DNA from 3 places in the Streptomyces sp. NPDC004561 genome. Region 3 is predicted to be linked to each of the others. Evidence: riboswitches for the same ligand, from Rfam matches in the RefSeq annotation. Region 3 holds a riboswitch; each other region holds the start of a gene.

Region 1 (2,257 bases), on a different contig from region 3:
ACGTGGGACAAGGTGGCCGAGTGCGAGAGCGGCGGCTCCTGGAGCGCGGACACCGGCAACGGCTACTTCGGCGGCCTGCAGATATCCCAGGACGACTGGAACGCGTACGGGGGCACCCAGTACGCGTCCAGCGCCGACCAGGCCAGCCGCTCGCAGCAGATCGCCGTCGCCGAGAAGATCCTCGCCGACAAGGGCACGACCCCCTGGGCCACCTGCGCCCTGCTGTCCGGACTGACCTCGAACTCGGCGTCCGTGCACGTCGACCCGGGCGTCGGCGGCTCCGGTCACGGCCACGGTTCGGGTGACTCGTCCGGATCGGACGAGAACTCCGACTCGTCCGGCCTGTCGAATTCGTCCTCTTCGTCCGGCTCCGGCTCCGGCTCCGGCTCCGACGCCAACTCCGGCTCCGGCACCGGCACCGGCACCGGCCCCTCCTCCGGTCCGACCGCCACGCCGGTCCCCGGCCACGGCAAGGGCGCCACCAAGGATCCGGGCAAGACCACCGGCACTCCGGAGCAGAACGCCCCCAAGTCGGACAAGTCCGCCTTGCCCGGCAGTGGGACCCCGCAGGGGAGCGGTGACGCCTCCGCGACCATCCCGCCGGCCGACGACTCGGACAATTCCCAGCAGACCGGCGGTTCCTGGAGCCTGGTCGACACCGGCGCGCTCAGCAGTGGCGGACGGCACCGGGGTGGCAGTGCGGATGAAAGCACGTCAAACGGTCAGAACGACACCTCGCCGGCCCGGCACGCCTCCCGCGGGACGGACACCTACACCGTCCGCGAGGGCGACACCCTCGCCTCCATCGCCGACTCCCTTGGCGTCGACGGCGGATGGCGCGCGCTCTATGACGCCAACAAGAAGGCCATCGGCGCCGACCCCGACGACATCTCCGCCGGTCAGACCCTGGACGTGGGTGTGGAAAAGGGTGGAAAGTAGCGGGAGTTGACGCCCCGTTTCACGGCTAATGTCCGGTTCGGGGAAAGTGTGGGATGAGTCTCAGAAGCCCTGATCGTCTTTGAAATTCCCCGGATCACGTGTCTACGGTCAGGACCGCTCGTCATCACGAGCCCCGGCTGCCGCACACGCCGAATCCTGCCAGCGGCTGCCCGGGAACAGTCGTCGCTTCGAGCGCCGTGGGCAGGAGCGGGGGACCCAAGGTAAGTGCCGGGCCCGGTGGTTGACGCCGGACCGGCTGGGGGTGAAGCCGCACCTCGCGAAAGCGAGTGTGCGGCCGGGCAACTCAACCGGCCCGAACCCGACAGCTCACCTCGCAGGCGTCGGTGAGGGGATCGATCCATGCTGTTTTCCGGCAAGGGCAAGCACCGTCGTCCGTCCAAGGCCGTCCGCGCCGTCACGCTCGCCGGTGTCACCGGCGCCGTCGTCGCCGCCCCGCTGATGGCGGCCGGCAGCGCCTCCGCCGCCACCGCCTCCCAGTGGGACGCGGTCGCCCAGTGCGAGTCCGGCGGCAACTGGTCCATCAACACCGGCAACGGCTACTACGGCGGTCTGCAGTTCTCGGCCTCCACCTGGGCCGCGTACGGCGGCACCCAGTACGCCGCGCAGGCCAACGAGGCCGGCAAGGCGCAGCAGATAGCCGTCGCCGAGAAGGTCCTCGCCGCGCAGGGCAAGGGCGCCTGGCCGGTCTGCGGCACGGGCCTGTCCAGCAGCCCGTACAACGGCTCCGCCCCCACCACCTCGTCGAAGAGCACCTCGTCGAGCGCCGGCACCGCCACCCGCTCCACCGAGAAGCTGGCCGCCAACCGCTCCGCCAAGCGTCCGAGCGTGACCAAGACCGTCACCACCCCGACCGGCAAGAAGGTCAAGAAGGGCGACGGCGAGTACAAGGTCGTCACCGGTGACACCCTCAGCTCCATCGCCGCCGCGCACCACGTCCAGGGCGGCTGGGAGAAGCTGTTCGAGCTGAACAAGGGCATCGTCCAGAACGCCGACCTCATCTACCCGGGTCAGCAGCTGCACCTGAAGTGACATCCGGTTCCGGACGGACCCGCAGCACCCTCACACACCAGGCCCGCGCACTGAGGGCCGAGTGAGGGACCGTACCCCCGTCCCCACGGGCTCCCCGCCCCGGTGCGTGTTCCCCCGTACGCACCGGGGCGGGGTTTCTTCATGTCCGGAGCCGTCTCGGCGCCAGCCCCCGGCCCTTTCCCCGTTCTTCACCCGCGACCCCCTTTGTTCCGTGGGTGAACAATGGGTACCGTCTGCGTGTCCCTCCCCGTCCACGGGTCGGTCGGTC
Region 2 (2,257 bases), on a different contig from region 3:
ACGGAACGCTGCTGCGTGGCGACGACACCGTCTCCGAACGGTCGCTCGCCGCGCTCGCGCGGGTGGGGCGGGCCGGTGCCAGGCACCTGGTGGTGACCGGCCGCCCGGCCCCCAGGGTGCGGCCCCTGCTGGCGGACCTCGGCTGCACGGGGCTCGCGGTGTGCGGGCAGGGCGCGCAGGTCTACGACGCCGGGGCCGACCGCCTGTTGTGGTCGGTCCGGCTGGACCGGGAGCTGGCCGAGACCGCGCTCGGCAAGATCGAGGCCGAGGTGGGGCAGGTGTACGCGGCGGTCGACCAGGACGGCGTGGACGGGCTCACGCTGATCGAACCCGGCTATCTGATGCCCCACCCGACCCTGCCCGCGGTACGGGTGGACCGGCGCGACGACCTGTGGGGCGAGCCCATCAGCAAGGTGCTGCTGCGCCACGCCACGGTGCCGGACGACGAGTTGGCGGCCATCGCGCGCGGGGTGGTGGGTTCGCTGGCGACGGTCACCATGTCGGGGCCGGGGACGGTGGAACTCCAGCCGTGCGGGGTGACCAAGGCGACCGGGCTGGCGCTGGCCGCCGAGCGGCTGGGGATCGGTGCCGAACGGGCCCTGGCGTTCGGGGACATGCCGAACGACATCCCGATGTTCGACTGGGCCGGACACGGGGTCGCCATGGCCAACGCCCACGCGGAACTCAAGGCCGTCGCGGATGAGGTCACCTCGTCGAACGAGGACGACGGCATCGCCGTCGTCCTCGAAAGACTGTTCCCGACCGACTGGCCGGGATATCAGTAGTGCCTGCCGCGAGCGCCGATCAGTAGGCGCTGTTGACGTGGTCGATCGACCCGTAGCGCGCGGCCGCGTAGTTGCAGGCGGCGGTGATGTTGGCGACCGGGTCGTAGATGTTGAACGAGGTTCCGGCCACGTGGTACGCGTTGAACGTCGGGTCGATGACCTGGAGCAGGCCCTTGGACGGGATGCCCTTGGCCGCGTTGGAGTCCCACAGGTTGATGGCGTTCGGGTTGCCCGAGGACTCCCGCATGACGTTGCGGTAGATGCCGTTGTAGGAGCCGGGGATGCCCTTCTGGGCCATGATCGCGAGCGACTCGCGGATCCAGCCGTTGAGGTTGTTCGGGTAGCCGGCGGGGGTGGTGGAGACCGTCGGGGCCGCGGTGGTGGCCGCGGCGGCGCTGGTCGCTCCGATGAGCGGCATGGCGAGAACGGCGGCACCGGTACCGGCGACGGCGATCATGCGGACGAGGCGGGTGCGGCGGGACTGAGCGGCAGCAGGCATGGGGGTGTTCCTCTCCGGCGCCTGCGAGGTGAGCTGTCGGGTTCGGGCTGGGAGGTGCCCGGCCGTGTCCTGAAGGGACACGACTTAACCCCAAGCCGTTCCGGCGCGACATGTGCCGTCCGGTCCGGCGACTTACCTGGGTCCCCCGCTCCTGCCGTGCGAATGAGTTCGTCGATGGGTTACGTGGGCGGCGGCAGGATTCGGCGTCCGCCCGACGGGTCGGGAACGTATGCGAGAGCACATGTCGGGAACAAGTGCCTGATTCACACAACGCACTATTTGACCTTGGTCTGTGCCGTATGGGGTACTTGATCCTTTGCGGTTGCCAACCCTCAACTCGCCGAGGCGCAGGGGGAGAACGCCCGGCAGGGCGGCCGGGCGCTCCGATGAGCGCGCGTGACCCAATTCACGAAATAGCAAATGGCGCTAATTCGGACATGGGCGATTCGGGCGACCCGGCCCGGGGGTGTGGGTGCGGTGGAACCACTGACGCCGTGTCCGTCGTTCTCGTAGTGGCCGGAGCGTGGAGGGAGGTGGGGGGATGGGGCCACTCGGGTGTACGTCGGGGTGGGCTCACCCGAGATGCGGGGTTACTCCATCTATTTGCCGATTCGATACAAAGCTCTCTGATGCCTGGTTAGTCGATGAATGTCCGTTCTTACCGGATGATCAAAAAGGTGCCGGTCATGATCGATGCCGTCTGGGCTGGAGCCGTGGGCGCTATCGGTGATCGAAACAGGACCGGATACGCTGACTTGAGTGATGGCAGCGACCTATCGACAAACCGTGTAAGCGCCAGCAGACACCAGCAGACAGGAGACCCCTCGTGACCGTCGTCGGGCCGTTCGGGCTGAGCGTGCGGGACCAGGCTCTGGAAGCCGATGTCCAGGCCGGATTGGCGGCTGTCGAGGAAGGCTTGCTCGAGGCCACCAAGAGCGAGGTCCCGTTCATCACGGAGGCCGCGCAGCACCTC
Region 3 (2,257 bases):
GGAAGGTGGTTCGGGGTCTCAGCCGACGGGGACGCCGTGCCGGAGGAGGTAGCCGACCGGGTCGATGTCGGAGCCGTAGTCGGGCGTGGTGCGGATCTCGAAGTGCAGGTGCGGGCCGGTGACGTTGCCGGTGGCGCCGGACAGGCCGAGCTGCTGCCCCTCGGTGACCGTCTGGCCGGCCCAGACGGAGAGCCGGGAGAGGTGGCCGTACTGGGCGTAGTAGCCGTCGTTCAGCCTGATGACGACCTGGTTGCCGTAGGCGCCGCCCCAGCCGGCGCTGACGACGGTGCCCGCGGCGACGGCCTTGACCTGGGTGCCGGTCGGCACGACGAAGTCGACGCCCGTGTGGTAGCCGCTGGACCACATGCCGCCGGCCACGTGGTACCTGGTGCCGATGGTGGCGCCGGTCACCGGGAGCGTGTAGCCGGTGGAGGTGACCTGCGGGGCCTGCTGGGCCTGCTGGGCCTGCTGGGTCGACTGGACCTGCGGGGCCGCGTGCGTGGCGGAGGGCTGCGGGGCGCCCGAGGAGTGCTGCGGGGCGGCGGTCTCGGTGCGGGCCGGCGCGGCCTCGCCGCCGAGCGTGAGCTTCAGGCCCGGGTGGATCAGCGACGGGTCGACGCCGACGGCCTGCCGGTTGTCGTCGTAGAGCCGGTGCCAGCCGCCGCGGACGTGCTGCTCGTAGGCGATCACCGAGAGGCAGTCGCCGGACTTGACCGTGTAGGTGCGCAGGGTCCGGCTCGGCTGCTGGGCGACGGTTTTCTGCACGGCCACCGGGAGGGACCGCACGGCCTTTCCGGTCACCGGCTGGGCCGTGGTGGCGGCGTGCGCCCCGGTGGCCCCGACGAGCGGGAGGGCCAGCGCGGCGCCACCGGTTCCGGCGACGGCGATGGAGCGGGAAAAACGCGGGGTCTTGGGACGTCGGTGCTTACCCTTGCCGGGCATGGCGCATTCCTCTCCGACGCCTGCGAGGTCAGCTGTCGGGTTCGGGCTGGAGCGGCCCGGCCGCGGTGCGCGGCTTCACCCCTAGCCTGTCGCGGAGACCGGACAGGCAGTCGTACCTGGTGGGTCCCCCGCTCCTGCCGAACGCGGGTCAAGTGTGTGGGGACTCCGGGCGGCGGCAGGATTCGGCGTTCCGTCCGGATGCGGGGTGAACGTAAGGGAGCAAGACGCGCGGAAACAAGCAGTGGATTCCCGGCGTCGGCGGTCCGGATGATCGAATGCGGGAATACACCATCACCCTGCGTGCATCCCCGCCCCTCCGTTCTGCGAATTCCCCATTTCCCCGCCGCGATTGCGCGGACACGACGCGCACACACGGTCACGAATATGACCCTCATCACGCCCCATCACGCCATGCCCCGTTATTACGTGGCGAGTTGTGATGAAGGAGCTGATTCAGGACAGGCGACTCAGATGCGGCACAACCGGAGAACCGTCGCATCCAGGTCACCCTTGAGTCCGGTGTGCAGCCCGTGGTGCAGCAGCACCGCACCCCGGTGCACTTCACCCGTTTCGCGACATTCGTACGACGCCGCCGGGTCGAGGCCGCGCAGCCGCACGGCCGGCACGGGCTCGCCGTAGCTCTGCGCCTGGAGGCAGGCGAGGACCACGGTCTCATCCTCCAGGAGGTACTGGACGGCGCTCAGCCCGCCCGCCGGGGGCCGCAGCCGGTACTGGTCGCCACGCTGGACGAGCGGCCGGATCTCCTTGTACAGCTCCACCCATCGCCGGGCCTCGGCCAGCTCCCCGTCGCTCCACTCGGTGAGGTCGCCGCCGACGCCGAGGACGCCCGCCATGGCACTGACGAAGCGGAACCGCAGCGAGCTGACCCTGCCGTTGAGCTGGGTGTTCGGGCTGTCGGTGACCCAGGCCGCCATGACCCGGGCGGGGTGGATCTGGCTGAACCCGTGCTGGATGGCCAGCCGGTCCAGCGGGTCGGTGTTGTCGGAGGTCCACACCTGGTCGGTGCGGCTCAGCACCCCGAGGTCGATCCGGCCGCCACCGCCCGAGCAGGACTCGAAGGCGACGCCGGGGTGGGCGGCGCGCAGCCGGTCCAGCAGGGCGTACAGGGCGCGGACGTGGTCCACCCACAGCCGCTGCGGGTACGGCTCGCCGGGCCAGCCGGCGTCGGTGAAGCAGCGGTTGAAGTCCCACTTCACGTAGTCGACAGGGGCGCTGGAGAGCAGGGCGTCCAACTGCTCCCACAGGTACTGCTGGACGTCCTCGCGGGCGAGGTTGAGGACGAGCTGATGGCGCA

The links. A riboswitch is a leader RNA that binds a small molecule or an ion and turns the genes downstream of it on or off. The one in region 3 is predicted to bind cyclic di-AMP.
Region 1: it holds a riboswitch for cyclic di-AMP, as region 3 does, so the genes downstream of both, ACWEN3_RS05525 (transglycosylase family protein) here and ACWEN3_RS40485 (M23 family metallopeptidase) in region 3, are expected to answer to the same signal.
Region 2: it holds a riboswitch for cyclic di-AMP, as region 3 does, so the genes downstream of both, ACWEN3_RS08840 (transglycosylase SLT domain-containing protein) here and ACWEN3_RS40485 (M23 family metallopeptidase) in region 3, are expected to answer to the same signal.

What each region holds. Positions count from the first base shown of each region.
Region 1 covers NZ_JBSGDB010000024.1:8,050-10,306, forward strand. The annotation lists gene ACWEN3_RS05520 (transglycosylase family protein) at 1-939, shown strand, start outside; cyclic di-AMP (ydaO/yuaA leader) riboswitch at 1,123-1,295, shown strand; gene ACWEN3_RS05525 (transglycosylase family protein) at 1,300-1,989, shown strand.
Region 2 covers NZ_JBSGDB010000044.1:3,156-5,412, reverse strand. The annotation lists gene ACWEN3_RS08845 (HAD family hydrolase) at 1-785, shown strand, start outside; gene ACWEN3_RS08840 (transglycosylase SLT domain-containing protein) at 805-1,284, opposite strand; cyclic di-AMP (ydaO/yuaA leader) riboswitch at 1,290-1,468, opposite strand; gene ACWEN3_RS08835 (polyprenyl synthetase family protein) at 2,111-2,257, shown strand, end outside.
Region 3 covers NZ_JBSGDB010000552.1:3,076-5,332, reverse strand. The annotation lists gene ACWEN3_RS40485 (M23 family metallopeptidase) at 19-942, opposite strand; cyclic di-AMP (ydaO/yuaA leader) riboswitch at 945-1,107, opposite strand; gene ACWEN3_RS40480 (alpha-galactosidase) at 1,410-2,257, opposite strand, start outside.